DNA from 2 places in the Arthrobacter sp. ASL1 genome. Region 1 is predicted to be linked to the other one. Evidence: riboswitches for the same ligand, from Rfam matches in the RefSeq annotation. Region 1 holds a riboswitch; the other holds the start of a gene.

Region 1 (3,552 bases):
CCAGCAGAACCACCGAAGAAACGATCATCCACCTACCCTAGCGAGTCCATTCCGTGCGTTGCGGGTTCGGAGCCGAGGCCGGCAAATCCCGGGTCAGCCGCGGACGGCGTTCTGGACACCGGATTCGTCGGGGAAGATCTGCCCGATCGGTTCGCGCTTCTCCGCCTGGAACGTCTCCTCGGCCCGGCCGAACGCCCAATACGCGGAGAGCGAGAGCGCCTTGCGGTCCACGCCCTTCTCGTCCGCGAGGTAACGGCGCAGCGCCTTGACCATCTCGCGCTCACCGTGGGCGAAGACCTGTACCTCGCCGTCGTGCCAAGGGCCGGCCATGACGGCTGCGGCCAGCCTGGTGCTCTCCGGGGTGAACGGGCCGCCGCGGTGCAGCCAGTGCACGTTCATGCCCTTGGGGGCCTTGAACTTGACCTCGTCCTTCTCCTCGGCGACCTCGACGTAGACCTCGCCGACGGCGGAGCGGTCCATTGCCTCCAGCGCCGCGGCGATGGCCGGCAGCGCGGATTCGTCGCCGGCCAGCAGGTGCCATCCGGCCTCCGACGCCGGGCGGTACATCCCGCCGGGGCCGGAGAAGCAGACCAGGTCGCCGGGCTTGGCATGGTTCGCCCACGGTCCCGCAATGCCTTCCTCGCCGTGCACGACGAAGTCGATCTGCAGGGTCTGCGCGGCCTCATTCACGCTGCGCACGGTGTAGGTGCGACGCACCGGCATGCGCTCGGGCGGCAGCACGCTGCGCAGCTCGTCCAGATCATAGGGCGGGGTGAGGCCCAGGGCTGGATCGGCGAAGAGCAGCTTGACGTACTTGTCGGTGGCGTCCTTGTTGCGGAACGCGGCGAAGCCCTCGCCGCCCAGGGTCAGGCGGACCATGTGCTTGCCGATCTTGCGCCGGGTCACCACCTCCAGCACCACCAGCGGGCGCGGCGGCCGGGTAGTTGCGGGGACGGTCATTCGCGGATCACTCCTTCGGGCGCCGGGCACAACCCGGCTAAAGTCTTTCCCCCAGCCAATCCCACGCGGACGGCCAACGCAAACCGTGTACGCCATGGGCGAAGAAGTTACCCCGGGGGCCGGATCCGCTAGGCTGGTGAAAGCTTCACGAGCTGCGGCCACGCACGGGCTCCGACCCGGCCGTACACCAACCCCATGCTTCACGGGTGGTTCGGATGACGAAGCGGCCCGGCGCGCACGGTGTCGGGCAAGAGCACGCGAAAGGCACGCCATGGGCCACCTGTCCCGCACCCGCATCGAATCCGTTTGCCATTCCGGTACGCCCGGTCACCTGCCGCCTGCACCGGCCACGCGCCCCGGGCTGCTCGCGGATGCCACCGGCTGGATTCCGGTCACCGTCTTTTTCGACCTGCCGGCCCAGTCGCTGACCATGGCCTGCCCGTCCGGGGCACGCTGGCACGGCCACCACCACGACGTCGGCGCACTCTGGGCGGCCGTGCGTCGCACCGTCCCGGCACCAGGGCACGACGCCGGTTCCCGGCTGCCGCTGGTGGGCTCGGCGGTCTGCCACTGGCATCCGGGCACCGGCGTCCTGGGACTGCCGGCCGATCCGCGTATCAGTGCCGGGCGGTCCTACGTGCAGCTGGTGCCCGGCCCGCTGGAACCGTGCCGGCTGGTGCACGATGCGCAGCTGGCGGCGGCGTTCGCGGCGGTTACAGGAATACCGGTTCGCCGATGAACTCCGCGAGCTCCGTGGCCCAGGTGCCCAGGTTGGGCTGACGTGGACGGTGGTGGGCCCATGGTGCAGACCCGGCCAAGTCGCCCAATTCCTGCCGGCCCTGTCGCGAATGGTATCCGCCAGTAGATGTGGATCGGTGGAAGATCATGCGGTCCGCTACTCTTTCCCCATGCGCAAGACGTCGGCACGGAGTTCCAACACCGCCGGGGGTGAGCGCGTGATGATCCTGTCCGCAGGGGTGGGATCGGGGCATAACAGCGCTGCGGCGGCAGTACAGCAGGCGTGCTCCGCACGCGCCGACATTTCCGAGGTGCAGGTGCTGGACGTGCTGCAGGTCAGTAGCGCGCTCTACCGAGACGTGTTGGGGAAGGGGTACTTCGTCCTGGTCGAGGGCCTGCCGTGGCTGGTCGAGTGGGGCTATGACGCGAGTGACCCGCCTTTCCGGCGCCGCGGCCCGATCGACCCCTGGACTCGGGTGAATGCCTTTCCGGTGGTCCGTGCGATCAAGCGGTTCCGACCGACGGCGATCGTGTGCACGCACTTCCTGCCGGCCCAGCTGCTGGCAACCCTGCTCCTTCGGGGCGTGATCGACGCCAAGACGGCTGTCGTCACGACGGACTACGACTTCCAAGGCCTGTGGCTGACGAGCGCGTTCCACCAGCTCTTCGTGGCCAGGGAAGAGGCGAGGATCGAGCTGACCGCGCTTGGTCTGCCGACCGACCGCATCACGGCCACGGGGATCCCCATCGCGGTGAAGCCGAACACAGCGCCCGCGCGCGACGCCAACGAGCCCCCGAAGCTGTTGATCTCCGCGGGGGCCAAAGGTGGTGACTACGCCGTCGCCGTGGTGCAGCAGACGCTGCACATGCGGTCCGCATTCACGGCCACGGTCGTGTGTGGACACGATGACGCGCTGCGTCGGCGCATCGAGCAGCTGGTGGAGCCTGCTGGCGACCGTTACCGCGTGATTGGCTTCACGGACAAGATGCCGGAACTGCTGCGTCGCGCCGATTTGTTCGTGGGCAAACCGGGCGGATTGACGGCGTCGGAGTGCATGGCGGCGGGGCTGCCCATGGTGTTGGTGAAACCTATCCCGGGTCAGGAGGTCCGAAACGGCGACTACCTGATGGAGCAGGGGGCCGCCGTTCGTTGCAACACCGCCGCAACGATCGGCTGGAAGATCGACGAGGTGCTCCGTGAGCCGGGCCGCCTGCGGCGGATGCAGGCGGCGGCGCGGAGAACCGGTCGTCCTGACGCAGCGGCGGACGTGCTGACTGGCCTGTTGGACGGGCCGTCCCGTCCTCTGGTCGTGACACGCGCGGCGCAGAGGACGATCCTCGCCGCGAGCGAGCAGCGCGTCGTCGCTTCCGACCTGAGGGGCCCCTCCTCGCTGGTCCGCCTGGTCGATCAGGTTGTGGGTAGTACGGTCGCCCTGCTGCGTGCAGAGGAGCTGGGTGATCTGCAGAAGCGGCATGCGACTCTCAACGGGGGTCTGGTTCTGCGGCGGGACCCAGCGTCTCTGTCGCTCCGGTGGGAGTCGCGGCGGTTGCTCCGCACCATGCTGCGCGGTGACGACCTACTGCCCGTCCGCATCGAAGGGCTGTCGACACCGTTGCCACCCCTCACCGAGTGACCGGGACGCGCGCGACCCATATCGACCTCACGCCGGCTGACCATCCGAGGTGCCTTCTTCGCTGGTCACCGCCCTACGCGTCGCAACGGGCCCGCACCCGCCCAACTCGCGGGACTGTGCTGGGTGGCGAGCAGGGCCCAGTCCCCCGCGCGGGGCGACCAGCGCCGTGTCGCCGGATCTCGCTGCAACGTGGGCCCCGCATCCAGTGAGACCTGGACGG
Region 2 (3,552 bases), 900 kb from region 1:
GACCTGCGCCGGGACCCGGGCACCGGCGTCGTCCACGATGTCGGTGGAGACCCCGGGCAGCGCGCGGGTGCCGCAGCCGGGCTTGAAGACGGTGTCGGACTGGCGGGGGGAGAGGATCGTGGCCCCGGTCTCGGACTGCCACCACGTGTCGACCATCGGGATGCCGGCGTCCGGGTCGCCGGGGACCAGGGAATCGCGGCCGACCTGGGTGCGCAGCCAACGCCAGGCCTCGGGGTTCACCGCCTCGCCGACGGTGCCGGCCAGGCGGATGGACGAGAGGTCATGCTCGGTCGGGATGCCGTCGGGGAACCAGCCCATCAGCGAGCGCACCAGGGTGGGGGCGGTGTAGTAGCTGGTCACGGAGTAGCGTTCGATGATCTCGAAATGCCGGCCCGGATGCGGGGCGTTGGGCACGCCCTCGTAGATGACCTGCGTGACGCCGTTGGACAGCGGGCCGTAGATCTCGTAGGTGTGGGCGGTGACCCAGGCCAGGTCGGCGGTGCACCAGTGGACGTCGGCGTCGCGGCGGGCCGGGTCCGGGTTGGAGAAGAGGAACTCGTGGCTCCAGGAGGCCTGGGTGAGGTAGCCGCCGGTCGTGTGCACCAGGCCCTTGGGCTTTCCGGTGGTCCCCGAGGTGTACATGATGAACAGCGGCGTCTCGGCGTCGAACGCCTCGGCGGCGTGGGTGCGTGGCTGGGTTTCGACGACCTCGTGCCACCAGAGGTCCCGGCCCGGCGTCCAGGCGATGTCGGAGCCGGTGCGGCGGATGACGAGCACGTGCTCGATCGCGTTGTCACCGGCCACGGCGGTGTCGGCGTTGTCCTTCACCGGGACCGCGGTGCCGCGGCGGAACTGGCCGTCGGTGGTGACCAGCAGCTTGGCGCCGGTGTCCTCGACCCGGAACCGCAGCGCCTCGGCGGAGAAGCCGCCGAAGACCAGCGAGTGCACGGCGCCGATACGGGCGCAGGCCAGCGTGATGACGATGGTCTCCACGAGCACCGGCAGGTAGATGACGACGCGGTCGCCTGCTTCGATGCCCAGGGCGGTCAGGGCGTTGGCGGCCTGGGAGACGAGTTCGGTCAGCTCCGTGTAGGTGACCGTGCGGCGGTCCCCGGGCTCGCCCTCGAAATGCAGGGCGACCTTGTCGCCGCGGCCGGCGGCGACGTGCCGGTCGGCGCAGTTCACGGCGGCGTTCAGCTTCCCGCCCTCGAACCAGCGCAGTTCGGGGCCGCGGCGGGCCTGCGGGTCTACGGGGGTGGCGCGGTGGGTGGTGTGCCAGGGTTCGGCCCACTCGAGCCGGGCGGCGGCGGCGGCCCAGAAGTCGAGGCGCTCGGACTCGGTGGCGAAGACCGTGTCGGGTCCGACGTCGGCCAGGTCGGGGGTGGCGGTTGTCTGAGCGGGGGCAGTGCGCATGAAATCAGCTCCATCGGTCATGGCGGAAGCACCTGTGCCGGAAGCCGCCGCACCCGGGGGTGCTGCGCCTTCCCGCATGGTTGCTGCGGCGTCACGGAGCCACGTCTCTCGGCCGCTCGGGATGGGTTCCCCTCCACTGAAGCCCACCGGCCGCCGGAGGGGCAACTTCCGTGACGCGTTGCGAAATATTTCATCCGGCACGCGCCGGGGGTGTTGTCGTTGAACATTTATCGCGAAAAACCCCGAAATCACCGCCATCGTTCGATGCGCGCGGGTGGCTGGGCGGCTGCGTCCGGGGGCATGCGCCGGGACGCCACGGGGGAGGTGCGGTTGGCATCGGGGGCCTTCGTGTGGCCCAATGGAACCAGTAACCATCCAGAGCGGCCGAGAGATCTGGCTCGATGACGCCGCAGCAACCCCTTCCCGATTCACCCGGGAGGAAGGTGCTCACGCCGGAACCGATGGAGTGATCTTCAATGTCTGCCGTGCCGATCGAGGACGTGGCCCCCCGCCATTTGCTCAAACTGACCCCCGGGGTACCCGCCGATGCCCGCTACGACGAACTCGCCGCGATCTTCCGCCCCGTGTTCGCCCGCATCGCCGAGGGTGCCGCAGACCGCGACGCCGGCAGGATCCTGCCGATCGAACAAGTGGGCTGGCTGAACCAGGCACGCTTCGGTGCCCTGCGGGTGCCGCGCGAGGCCGGCGGGTTCGGAGCCTCGTTGCTGGACTCCTTCCGGCTGCTGATCGAGCTGGCGGAAGCCGATTCGCAGATCGCCCAGCTGCTGCGCTCGCATATCGGGTTCGTCGAATCCGTGCTCCTGCTCGAGGACGCCTCCGTGAAGGCCCGCTGGTTCGCCCGTTTCGTGGCCGGACAGATCGTCGGCAACGCCTACACCGAGCGCGGCGGCAACGACCTCGGCCAACTGAACACCGTCGTCGAGCCGACCGGGACCGGGTGGCTGCTGACGGGGGAGAAGTACTACTGCACCGGGACGATCTTCGCCGATTGGGTCGCGGTCACAGCCACCGCACCGGGGGTGCCCGGCCGGCACGTCGCCGTGGTCTCCACCAGGCATTCGGCAGTGCAGATCTTCGATGATTGGGACGGGTTCGGCCAGCAGCTCACCGGCACCGGATCCACCCGGTTCACCCGCGTCCCCGTCGACACCCTGCTCGATCCGGCAGTGCTGGAAATCCACCCCGAATCGGCAGTCTTCCAGCTGGTCCTGCTGGCCGTCCAGGCCGGGATCGCCCGCGCCGTGCTCGCCGACGCCCGCACCCACACCCAGCTGCGCACCCGGGCGTTCAGCACCGGCACCGGCCTGGCCTCCCGGCACGAGCCGCAGGTGCTGCAGGTCATCGGGGAGATCTCCGCGACCACTTTCGCGGTGGACTCCATCGTGCTGGCCGCCACTGCAGAGCTCGAGACGGCCATCGGCCAGCCCGGGCTCAGCGCCGCCGAGCAGTACGCGGTCTGCGAGCTGGCGGCCAACCGGGCACAGTCAGCCGTCCAGCCGCTCGTCCTGGGCGCCGCCACCGCGCTCTTCGACGGGCTCGGCGCCTCCTCGACCTCCACCCGCTGCAACCTCGACCGCCACTGGCGCAACGCGCGCACGGTTGCCACGCACAACCCCGCCATGTACAAGTCCCGCATCGTCGGCGACTACGAGGTCAACGCCACGGCGCCGCGCAAGCTCAGCGCCGTCGGTGACCTCAAGACCCCCGAAGGAGAACAATGAGCACCACACCGGAACGCCGCTACGTCCGTCTCAACGCGTTCGACATGAACTGCGTGGTCCACCAGTCGCCCGGCCTGTGGCGCCACCCGCAGGACCAGGCCTGGCGCTACAAGCAGCTCGGCTATTGGACCGAACTGGCCAAGACGCTCGAGAAGGGGCTGTTCGACGGACTCTTCATCGCCGACGTGCTGGGCACCTACGACGTCTACGGCTCCACCAACTCCGTGCCGCTCTCCGCCGGAGCCCAGGTCCCGGTCAACGACCCCTTCCTGCTGGTCTCGGCGATGGCTTCGGTCACCGAGAACCTCGGTTTCGGCGTCACCGCAGGCACCGCGTACGAGCACCCGTACCCGTTCGCCCGCCGCCTGGCCACGCTGGACCACCTGACGAACGGCCG

The links. A riboswitch is a leader RNA that binds a small molecule or an ion and turns the genes downstream of it on or off. The one in region 1 is predicted to bind S-adenosylmethionine.
Region 2: another riboswitch for S-adenosylmethionine. It lies ahead of AC1MEQ_RS10170 (acyl-CoA dehydrogenase family protein); the one in region 1 lies ahead of AC1MEQ_RS05995 (hypothetical protein).

The regions. Positions count from the first base shown of each region.
Region 1 is NZ_CM155284.1:1,261,938-1,265,489, forward strand. It holds gene AC1MEQ_RS05985 (SdpI family protein) at 1-28, opposite strand, end outside; gene AC1MEQ_RS05990 (siderophore-interacting protein) at 94-960, opposite strand; SAM riboswitch class IV at 1,104-1,220, shown strand; gene AC1MEQ_RS05995 (hypothetical protein) at 1,232-1,699, shown strand; gene AC1MEQ_RS06000 (MGDG synthase family glycosyltransferase) at 1,869-3,332, shown strand; gene AC1MEQ_RS06005 (beta-glucosidase family protein) at 3,398-3,552, opposite strand, start outside.
Region 2 is NZ_CM155284.1:2,159,625-2,163,176, reverse strand. It holds gene acs (acetate--CoA ligase) at 1-1,413, opposite strand, end outside; SAM riboswitch class I at 1,782-1,881, shown strand; gene AC1MEQ_RS10170 (acyl-CoA dehydrogenase family protein) at 1,890-3,155, shown strand; gene AC1MEQ_RS10165 (LLM class flavin-dependent oxidoreductase) at 3,152-3,552, shown strand, end outside.